3 regions of the Paraliobacillus zengyii genome follow, and region 1 is predicted to be linked to each of the others. Evidence: riboswitches for the same ligand, from Rfam matches in the RefSeq annotation. Region 1 holds a riboswitch; each other region holds the start of a gene.
The links. Region 1 has a riboswitch for S-adenosylmethionine ahead of DM447_RS02005 (methionine ABC transporter ATP-binding protein). Riboswitches for the same ligand answer to the same signal wherever they lie in the genome.
Positions count from the first base shown of each region.

Region 2: it holds a riboswitch for S-adenosylmethionine, as region 1 does, so the genes downstream of both, DM447_RS17265 (PLP-dependent aspartate aminotransferase family protein) here and DM447_RS02005 (methionine ABC transporter ATP-binding protein) in region 1, are expected to answer to the same signal.
Region 3: it holds a riboswitch for S-adenosylmethionine, as region 1 does, so the genes downstream of both, DM447_RS15040 (bifunctional homocysteine S-methyltransferase/methylenetetrahydrofolate reductase) here and DM447_RS02005 (methionine ABC transporter ATP-binding protein) in region 1, are expected to answer to the same signal.

Region 1 is NZ_CP029797.1:383,412-386,613, reverse strand. Features, by position in the region: gene DM447_RS02010 (methionine ABC transporter permease) at 1-567, opposite strand, end outside; gene DM447_RS02005 (methionine ABC transporter ATP-binding protein) at 557-1,570, opposite strand; SAM riboswitch class I at 1,678-1,784, opposite strand; gene DM447_RS02000 (pyridoxal phosphate-dependent aminotransferase) at 1,860-3,047, opposite strand.
Region 2 is NZ_CP029797.1:3,522,588-3,525,789, reverse strand. Features, by position in the region: gene DM447_RS17270 (aliphatic sulfonate ABC transporter substrate-binding protein) at 1-73, opposite strand, end outside; gene DM447_RS17265 (PLP-dependent aspartate aminotransferase family protein) at 137-1,933, opposite strand; SAM riboswitch class I at 2,002-2,106, opposite strand; SAM riboswitch class I at 2,177-2,277, opposite strand; gene DM447_RS17260 (alpha/beta hydrolase) at 2,364-3,202, opposite strand, start outside.
Region 3 is NZ_CP029797.1:2,992,028-2,995,229, reverse strand. Features, by position in the region: gene metE (5-methyltetrahydropteroyltriglutamate--homocysteine S-methyltransferase) at 1-255, opposite strand, end outside; gene DM447_RS15040 (bifunctional homocysteine S-methyltransferase/methylenetetrahydrofolate reductase) at 280-2,124, opposite strand; SAM riboswitch class I at 2,264-2,370, opposite strand; gene DM447_RS15035 (OmpA family protein) at 2,535-3,202, opposite strand, start outside.

The DNA of each region.
Region 1 (3,202 bases):
ATTATCATAACGATAATAACCGTAACGAATAGCTAAATCACCGATACCACCGCCACCGATCGTACCTGCCATTGCGGAATAACCAACCAGACTAATAGCCGTAATCGTTAAACCACTAACTAAACCCGATTTAACTTCTGGTAATATAATATCTTTAATAATTAACCAAGGTGAAGCACCTACTGCAATAGCAGCTTCGATCACCCCTTTATCAATATCACGTGCTGCAGATTCGACAATTCTCGCATAAAACGGAATGGCGGCCACGGATAACGCGACAGAAGCTGCAAATGGACCTGTTGTTTTTCCAAGTAACCAATCGGTAAACGGAAATAGAAATACGAGTAAAATAATAAACGGTATTGATCGAATTAAGTTAATGACAATACCTAAAACTATTTTAATAACGCGGTTTTCTAAAAAGAGCCCTTGATCTGTTACAAATAATAAAATACCAATAGGTAATCCTAATATGATAGCGACTAACAATCCTATACCAACCATTGTTAGTGTTTCAAGAAAAGCTACATTTAATTCAGGTAATATTTCAATAATCCTATCGAGCATGTTGGATCACCTCCACCTGTTTTAAGCGTTGTTCCAAATAAGTAATTGCTTCTTTAACCTCTGCAGCATCCCCAAGCAGTTCCATAATGAATATTCCTAAAGGTGTTTCATTAATATATTCGACCTTTCCATGAAGAATATTACCACTAACTTTAAAGCGTTGTAACATATCGGAAACAACGGGATCGCTAGCTAAGTCTCCCCTAAATTGAAGCTGTAATATTGTACCTTGACACGTTGCAAGGAGCTTTTGAGGCAACTCAAAATTTAATACGGTATCAATAAATTGTTTTGTTAATGCTTCCTTAGGATTAGAGAAAATTTCATATGAGGAGCCGCGTTCTATCATTCTACCATCTTGCATAACCGCACATTTATGACATATCTCCTTGACAACCTCCATCTCATGTGTGATCAACACAATTGTAATACCAAATTCTTTATTAATCTTCTTCAACAATGCAAGAATCGATTTCGTGGTACTAGGGTCTAAAGCAGAAGTTGCCTCGTCACATAGCAATACCTTTGGATTATTCGCTAAAGCTCTCGCAATACTTACACGTTGTTTTTGACCACCACTTAATTGTGCAGGATATTGATTTGCTTTATCCGCTAAACCAACAAGATCCAATAATTCTAATACTCTTGTTTTACGTTTCGCTTTTTGTATTCCAGCTGCTTTTAAAGCAAACGCAACATTTTCAAAAACTGTCTTTGCTGAAGCGAGATAAAAACCTTGAAAAATCATACCAATCGATTGCCTAGCTCGCCGTAATTCATAAGACGATAATTGCAATAAATCAACATCATCAATAATTATTTTTCCTGCGGAAGGACGTTCCAAAATATTAATACAACGCAACAAGGTACTTTTTCCAGCACCACTATACCCAACAATGCCGTATATTTCGCCTTTTTCAACGTGCATCGAAACATCGTCTACACCAATAACACTATTCTTTTTCGACTTAAATACTTTACTAACATGCTCTATCGTAATCATCTTTCTCACCTCTCTTTATCTAACGTTTATGCAGCTTCTTACCAGGATCTAAAAAAACTCCCTTTCGTTTTCGCGAAAGAGAGTTGAATTGATTGTGTAAACGTCAACCCTTATCTTTCAGAACGAAAAACATTCTGCAGGAAGTAGCACCACTCCTATTGGAAGGTTGCTGTGACATCAACGGGCCTGATCCCTCTGTCACTCTGGATAAGATATAATGCATATTATTATTAAGTTAGCTTATATATTAATAGTCGATTGATGATTTGTCAACCGGTAATTACCTGGGTTATATATCGTGATTTTGAAACACTTCTAACTTACCAATTCTTTCCGCGGCTTCTTTTAAACGATCAGGTTCCGCTAACAAACCAATTCTAACGTAGCCTTCACCCATTTCACCAAAACCGTTACCTGGGGCAACTGCTACATGCGCTTTTTCTAATAAAAGATCAGCAAATTCCTCAGATGTAAAACCTCTTGGTACAGCTAACCAAACAAAAAAAGATCCTTTTGGCGCCTTTACATGCCAGCCTATTTCATTTAATTTTTCAATTATTACATTCCGACGTTCTTCATATATACTGACTAATTTTTCTACTTCTGATTGATCAGCCAACAATGCCTTTGTTGCTGCTTGTTGCACAGCCCCAAACAAACTCATAAACATGTGGTCTTGAATCAAATTTAAACTTTCGATAACAGAAGGGTTGCCAACTGCAAATCCAGCACGCCAACCAGCCATATTATATGTTTTAGAAAGTGTATACATTTCTATCCCAACATCCTTCGCGCCTTCTGACTGCAGGAAACTTTGCGATTTTTCCCCATCAAAGCCTATTGCACCATAAGCAAAGTCGTGCAAGACACAAATGTCATGTTTCTTGGCAACCGCAATTGTTTCATCAAAAAATTCTTCTGATGCTGTTGCTGCCGTAGGATTATTTGGATAGTTCAAGAACATTAATTTAGCTTGATCTAATTGATCTTGATTTAATGCTTCATAATCAGGCAGAAAGTTATTTTCTTCTTGCAATGGCATAAATACAGGCTTGGCATTGGCCAAAGCTATGCCGGACATGTAGTCTGGATAACCAGGATCGGGCATTAAAGCAATATCTCCTGGATTTAATAGGCATTGACTTATTTCTACTAAACCTGCTTTTGTTCCAAAGAGAATCGCAACTTCTGTTGATGGATCAATATCAACATCAAACTCTCTTTTATAAAAGCTTGCGATAGCCTCTTTAAAAAATTCTTGCCCTCGAAATGGCGAATATTTATGATACTGCGAATTATCTACTGCGACTTTTAATTCTTCTACTATATGTTGAGGGGTAGGTAGATCTGGATTACCCTGTCCCAAATTTATCACATCATAACCTTGATTCACCATATGTTGCACTTTTTGCACTAAACCTGCAAAAAATTGTTTTGGTAATCGTTTCAGCGTTTCCGATTGTTCGAAGTGTTGCATACAAATTCACTCTCCCATAATTAAACCATCAAATATTAATTTCTAATCTTAGCTATTATTTGTCTTTTTGTAAAGCACTAACTTATAATTGAATTGACAGCATAATTGCTCGGTGGGATAATACAGCTGTTAAAATCCCTACTCATAACTAGGAG
Region 2 (3,202 bases), 590 kb from region 1:
CTATTACCAATACAACACCTACAAGAATAATTGCAAGAAAGCTTCTAACATCAATCAATGCTATTTTTTTCAATTTTATTTGCCCCTTTGTTTTTACTAATCGACTTTTATCTCTATAAGCCAATTATAGTTTCATTTAAATTTCACATGCATATGTTGAAATTGACCCGCGTAAACGTTGTGCCTCTTTATACGTACATCTGTTATGGATTACTTCTAATCCTGCTTCGCTGGCAATTGCAGCAGCTTCTGGTGAGACCACACCTTCTTGCAACCAGAAGACTCTTGGTTTGACTTCAATTGCTTCTTTTGCAACGCCAATTGCTGCTTCTGGACTTCTGAATACTTGAACAATGTCAATCGCTTCAGGGATACTCTTTAAATCTGGATAAGCTTTTTCACCCAATATTTCTGTTTCACGTGGGTTAACTGGAATGATTTTATAACCGAGACGTTGCATTTTTCTTGCTAGACGGTAACTTGGTCTTGCTTCTTTACCGCTTAATCCAACAATGGCTAACGTCTTTTGTCTTGTTTTTTCAACGCCATCTATTTCAAATCGTTCGTAAGGGGAGTTTAACGCCCATTTAATGATTCCTTCATCGTTGATGACAATGTCATTTGTTTCGCCTTTGCCAATACCTGTTGCCTTAACTAATGCTTGATTTAGATCATGGATAATATCATCAAGCGATTCAAGACCTACAGATAATCTTACCAATTCTTCTTTAACACCAGTTTCAATTAACTTCTCTTTTGATAATTGTTGATGTGTTGTCGAAGCTGGGTGAATTATTAATGATTTAGCATCTCCAACATTGGCTACGTGTGACCAGAGCGAGACATTATCAATCAATTTTCTTCCTGCATCTCGGCCACCTTTAATACCAAATACGAGAATGGAACCAAAACCATTATTTAGAATATCCTTTGCTAAGGCATGTGAACTGTGACTTTCAAGCCCAGGATAATCAACCCAATCAACTGCTGGATGGTTATCTAAATAGTTGGCTAGTTTAATTGCATTTTCATTATGGCGCTGTACACGTAGATGTAAAGTTTCTAATCCTTGGATAAGTTGGAAAGCATTATATGGACTCAATGATGCACCAAAATCACGTAACAATTGCACACGGACTTTCGTACTAAATGCTAAAGTGCCGAAATCTGTTGCATAGCGAATACCGTTATAGCTTGGATCAGGCTCTGTGAAAGTTGGGAATTTTTCTGAATTCCAGTTAAATCGACCACCATCAATGATAATTCCACCGATTGTAGTACCATGTCCGCCTATCCATTTGGTAGCAGAGTGTACGACAATATCGGCACCGAGTAAAATAGGTTTACACACATACGGCGTGGCAAAGGTATTATCGATAATTAATGGTACACCAGCCTCATGTGAGATTTCAGCTACTTTCTCTACATCCAAAACATGTAAGTTAGGGTTACCGATAATTTCACCGAAAACTGCTTTTGTTTTATCAGTAATTGCATCTTTAAAATTATCTGGATTACTTGGATCAACAAATTTTACATTGATTCCGTATCGAGGTAACGTTATAGCAAAAAGATTATATGTTCCACCGTATAAGTTAATCGCTGCTACAATTTCATCTCCCGCACTGGCTACATTTAAAATAGATAACGTAATGGCAGACATACCAGAAGAAGTCGCAACAGCAGCTACACCATCTTCTAATAGAGCTAACCGTTTTTCGAAAACTTCAACAGTGGGATTGCCAATTCTTGAATAAATGTTACCTGGTTCATCAAGCGAAAATAATCGTTCTGCGTGTTCAGAGTCATGAAATACATAAGAAGTAGTTTGATAGATTGGTACTGCACGTGAACCAGTTGTTGGATCGGGAGCTTGCCCGCCGTGTAATGCTAAAGTTTCGATGTCATACGTTGTGTTTTTTTCTTTTGTCATAGTAAAACCCTCCTGTAATGTTATAAAAAAGCCCTCTTCTTTAAGAAGAGGGCGGTAAATGCATGCTCTTCTTATCTATCAGAATGAATCTGCTGGAATTAGCACCTTTTAAGTAGTAACTTAATGGTTGCTGGGTGTCATCGGGCCAGTCCCTCTACCACTCTTGATAAGAGTTATTTTGTTTTATTTGCAAGAAAAACCCTCTTTCAACTGACGATGAAAGAGGGTTTTAATCCGCGAATTACTTCATCATCCAAAGCTTATGCTTTGCTGGTAGGGGCACCTTGCTGAGCAGGTTGCCGTGGAGTCGTTAAGCCAGATCTTTCGTCCACTCTTTATAAATGTTTAATGTTAAATAGAGTATACCACAGATATCTTATGTGTCTAGTGGGTTTTTTAAATTTATTTGAATATTCTTTATAAAAAGATATTATTTGTTTACATACATAAACCGTTCCATATAGTAAATAAAAGCTTGATTGTAGTAACTAGCAAAATAATAGTCCCCATTATGTCCGGCATAAGGCATCATTAGTAAAGTAGCTTGCTCATTTCCATTCTCTCGATACGCTTCATAGAAATCACGAGAAATAGATGCGTCAACAATGCCATCTGCGTCTCCTTGGAATATGAGTGCCGGCGGACTATCTTCTTTAACTAGGAGAGATGTATCCATAAACGAATCAGAACCGGCTATTCCAATATTTTTAGCTAATCCATTGGCAGGATAAATCGGGATAATACCATTTACATCAAGTTCAGGGTTTAAAACATCTTGATAATTCTCACTTGTAAGGCCTAAACCAGCTGCATTTGCTAATTGTCCACCTGCAGATGCCCCAGAGATAAAAACGGAGTCTAAATTCGCATTATAATCATCATTGTTTTCAACTAAATAATTAGTAAAAAGACCGATGTGACGGACCATATCATCAAGAGAGAAGTCAGCAACGATATTTTCGGGGACTGGTGCAAATTCAACAAATTTATCCTCACTACTTAATCCGTACTGAATATCAAATACTACATAGCCTTGACTTGCGAAGTACTTATTAACTGCTGCATTGTTAGATGATCCTTTGTCACCAATTGTCCAACCGCCACCATGAATTCGAATTAAAACAGAGCTATTTCCAGGCAATTGGGCTGGATTTGATGTCGGTAGATAAGCATCGAAGTGTAATTCAATTCCTTCATCCACACCCTCTGTTCCTGAGTAGAATAAAGTGTCTTGTTCAAGATTATAGTTTTCAGTTGATAATCCGAAAA
Region 3 (3,202 bases), 1.1 Mb from region 1:
AAAACGTTCTGGTATGACACCAAACATAACAGAAGTATCTAATACATGATCATATAAAGAAAAGTCACCAACTGGAATAAGATCAATGCCTTTCTCTTGTTGCTTTTTAAGGTTATTTAGTCTTATCACTTTCGTTATTAAAAGTAATTCTGTTTCTTGAATTTTCCCTTCCCAAAATTGCTCGAGTGCTTGTTTCCATTCTCTTTTTTCACCGATTCGTGGATAACCTAGATTGGAACTAATTATTTTTGTCATGTATAAACCTCCATTAAAATAGTCTTATAAAATTATTTCTTGCGCATTTTCAACCTTTTGTTTGATATAACTGGAAAGTTTAACTGTGATGTCATAGCGCATAAATGGTGTTACTAAATAGATGCCATTAAAATGTTCAAAAGCAACATCGATTAATTCTTTTGCTACTGACATACCTTCTTGTTCTGCCAGTATTCTATTATCACCTGTCGCCTTCATTCGTTGACGGACGTCATCTGTTAGTTTCATACCTGGTACTTCATGATGTAGGAATTCTGCATTTCGTGAGGATGTGAGTGGCATAATACCAATATAGATTGGTTGTTTAATATGTTTAGTTGCTTGTTTTAGCGACTCAATTTGTTCGGGTTGATAAATTGGTTGGGTCAAAAAATAATCTGCTCCACAATCAATTTTTTTCTCTAGCCTACGTACTGCTTTATCAAGGTGATGAACATTGGGGTTAAAAGCTGCTGCGATACGAAAGGATGTTTTTTCTTTTAATGACTTACCTGAAAATGAGATACCTTCATTACATTGTTTGATTAGCTTAATCAATTCAAAAGATGTAGCGTCAAATACCGACGATGCACCTGGAAAACCGCCTATCTTAGTAGGATCACCAGTAATAGCTAAAATTTCATGGATACCAAGTGTGTGTAATCCCATTAAATGAGACTGTAGTCCGATTAAATTACGGTCACGACAAGTTAAGTGAAGAAGAGGCGTGATGGCTATTCTTTGTTGTTTCATTAGTGTGGCCATTGCTAGATTGCTAATTCGTGGTGTGGCTAAAGAATTATCAGCAAGTGTAATGGCGTCAACACCAACGTCTTTTAATGCTTGCACACCTTTTAGATATTCTTTCGTTTGTAAATTCCTTGGTGGATCTAATTCAACAATAATAGAATGTCTCTGTGTCACAATTTGAGCTAGATCTAACTTTTTTCGAGCAGCAGGCTCCTGTACTTCTATTATTGGAGGGTGCTTAACGTCCGTCTTTTCCAATAAGGGAGTGAAACCTTCGACACCTTTTTTAAGGGCTACAATATGTTCAGGAGTGGTACCACAACAACCACCAAATAACCGCACACCTTGATTACGAAATTCTCTAGCACATTGTTCAAAATAGTCTGGGTTATTGTTATAGATTAACTTTCCATCACTGTATGCTGGTAAACTCGCATTAGGATAAGCGGAAAGGTAAGCTGTCTTCGGTAAGGCCACTGTTTTTAAAGATTCAATCATGTAGTGTGGACCTAATCGGCAATTGACGCCAACGATATCTGCACCAGCATCGTCCAATTGTGTTAATGCATCATTTAAAGGTGTACCATTCTCTAATAATCCAATTTCATGCATCGAAATATTTGTAATAATCGGTAGATTAGTTGCTTCTCTAGCAATTGCTAACACGGTTGTTAATTCTTCTAGGCTATAATACGTTTCTAAAAGGAGCCCGTCTACACCTTCTAATAAGAGACAATAAAGTTGTTCGCGAAAAATTCGCTTGATTTCCTCTATAGTGCCAAGTTTTTTTTGACTTCCACGAATACCACCGATTGTTCCAACAACAAATGTATCCTTATTTGCTGCTCGTTTAGCTATTTTTACTGCTTGCGTGTTGATTTCTTTTACCTTATCCTCCAAGCCATAACGTGCCAATTTAATATAATTTGCACTGTACGTATTTGTTTGAATAACATTAGCCCCTGCTTCTACATACGCCCTATGTGTATGGAAAATTTCTTCAGGATGGGTTACATTTAATTCTTCAAAACAACGATCAACACCATGTGAGTAAAGCAAGGTACCCATAGCACCATCAGCAATTAGAATCTTTTCCTTCAGTGTGGTTAATAAATCCAATCGATCAAACCCCCTTGTTTTTACTTTATCCAGTTGCAACTAACTAAAGTTAATTTTTACTTTATACGCAACAAAAAACCCCCCTTCCATTAAGAAGAGGGGCAGTATTATAGTGGTTTATATAACGACAGCCTAACTCTTCTCATCTTTCAAACATACGTTTGACGGAATTGGCACAGTACTTTTATATAAAAGTAAGCTGCCGAGGTATCATAGGGCCGTTCCCTCCACCTCTCTTGATAAGAAGACTAACTATTTAGTTTTATGTTCCCTGTTATAGTAAGTTACATTCTAAATAATGTCAACTACTATAATGTAAAAATTCAAACAATTTATTTACTAACTAATATTGTTTATTTTTTTAAAATTATAGAATTTGGAAAGGAAAGCCACTTCAAGAATACTTATTTTTAATTTCCTTCTAGTATTTCCATTGTTTTATCCAATATTTCTTCGTCTTTTAAGCGGAACTTGAATTCAACTCGGCGTGAAGCTTCTGGACTGTAGTCACCATTTTCATCGGTGCGACCGTCTGAGAATGATTTACCATTTACCGTTAATTTTTCCTGCAAGTGATCTTGAATGTTTTTATATGGGAATTCATCCCCTAGTATATATTCTGCTACACTATATGCTCTATCTTGGGATAGCTTTAGATTATATAAATAGCCATCTGTGCGATCAGCATGACCTTCAATAATAATTTCTGAGATATATTCTTCATAGCCACTTGCTAATAAGACGTCTAAATACTTTGGAACAAACTCATCTAAAAATTGAAAGGAGTCATCCTTTAATTCTGCACCATCATACTCAAATAAAATTTCTGTGTCAAAGATAATTGCACCTGTTTTCTCATCTACCTCGATGCCTAAAGTAGAATCTTGAAATTCTGCATTTAAGTCCTTTACAAGTTCTGAGCGTACTCCCATAATTTGATCAATTGTTTCTTTCATTTCTTCAATTTGAATGGACTTAATAACCATCATTGAAATAAAGATTAATACAAAACACAGTAAGATCGATGTTAATAAATCAGTGAAAGATGGCCAAAAATGATTCTCTTCCTGCTCGTCCT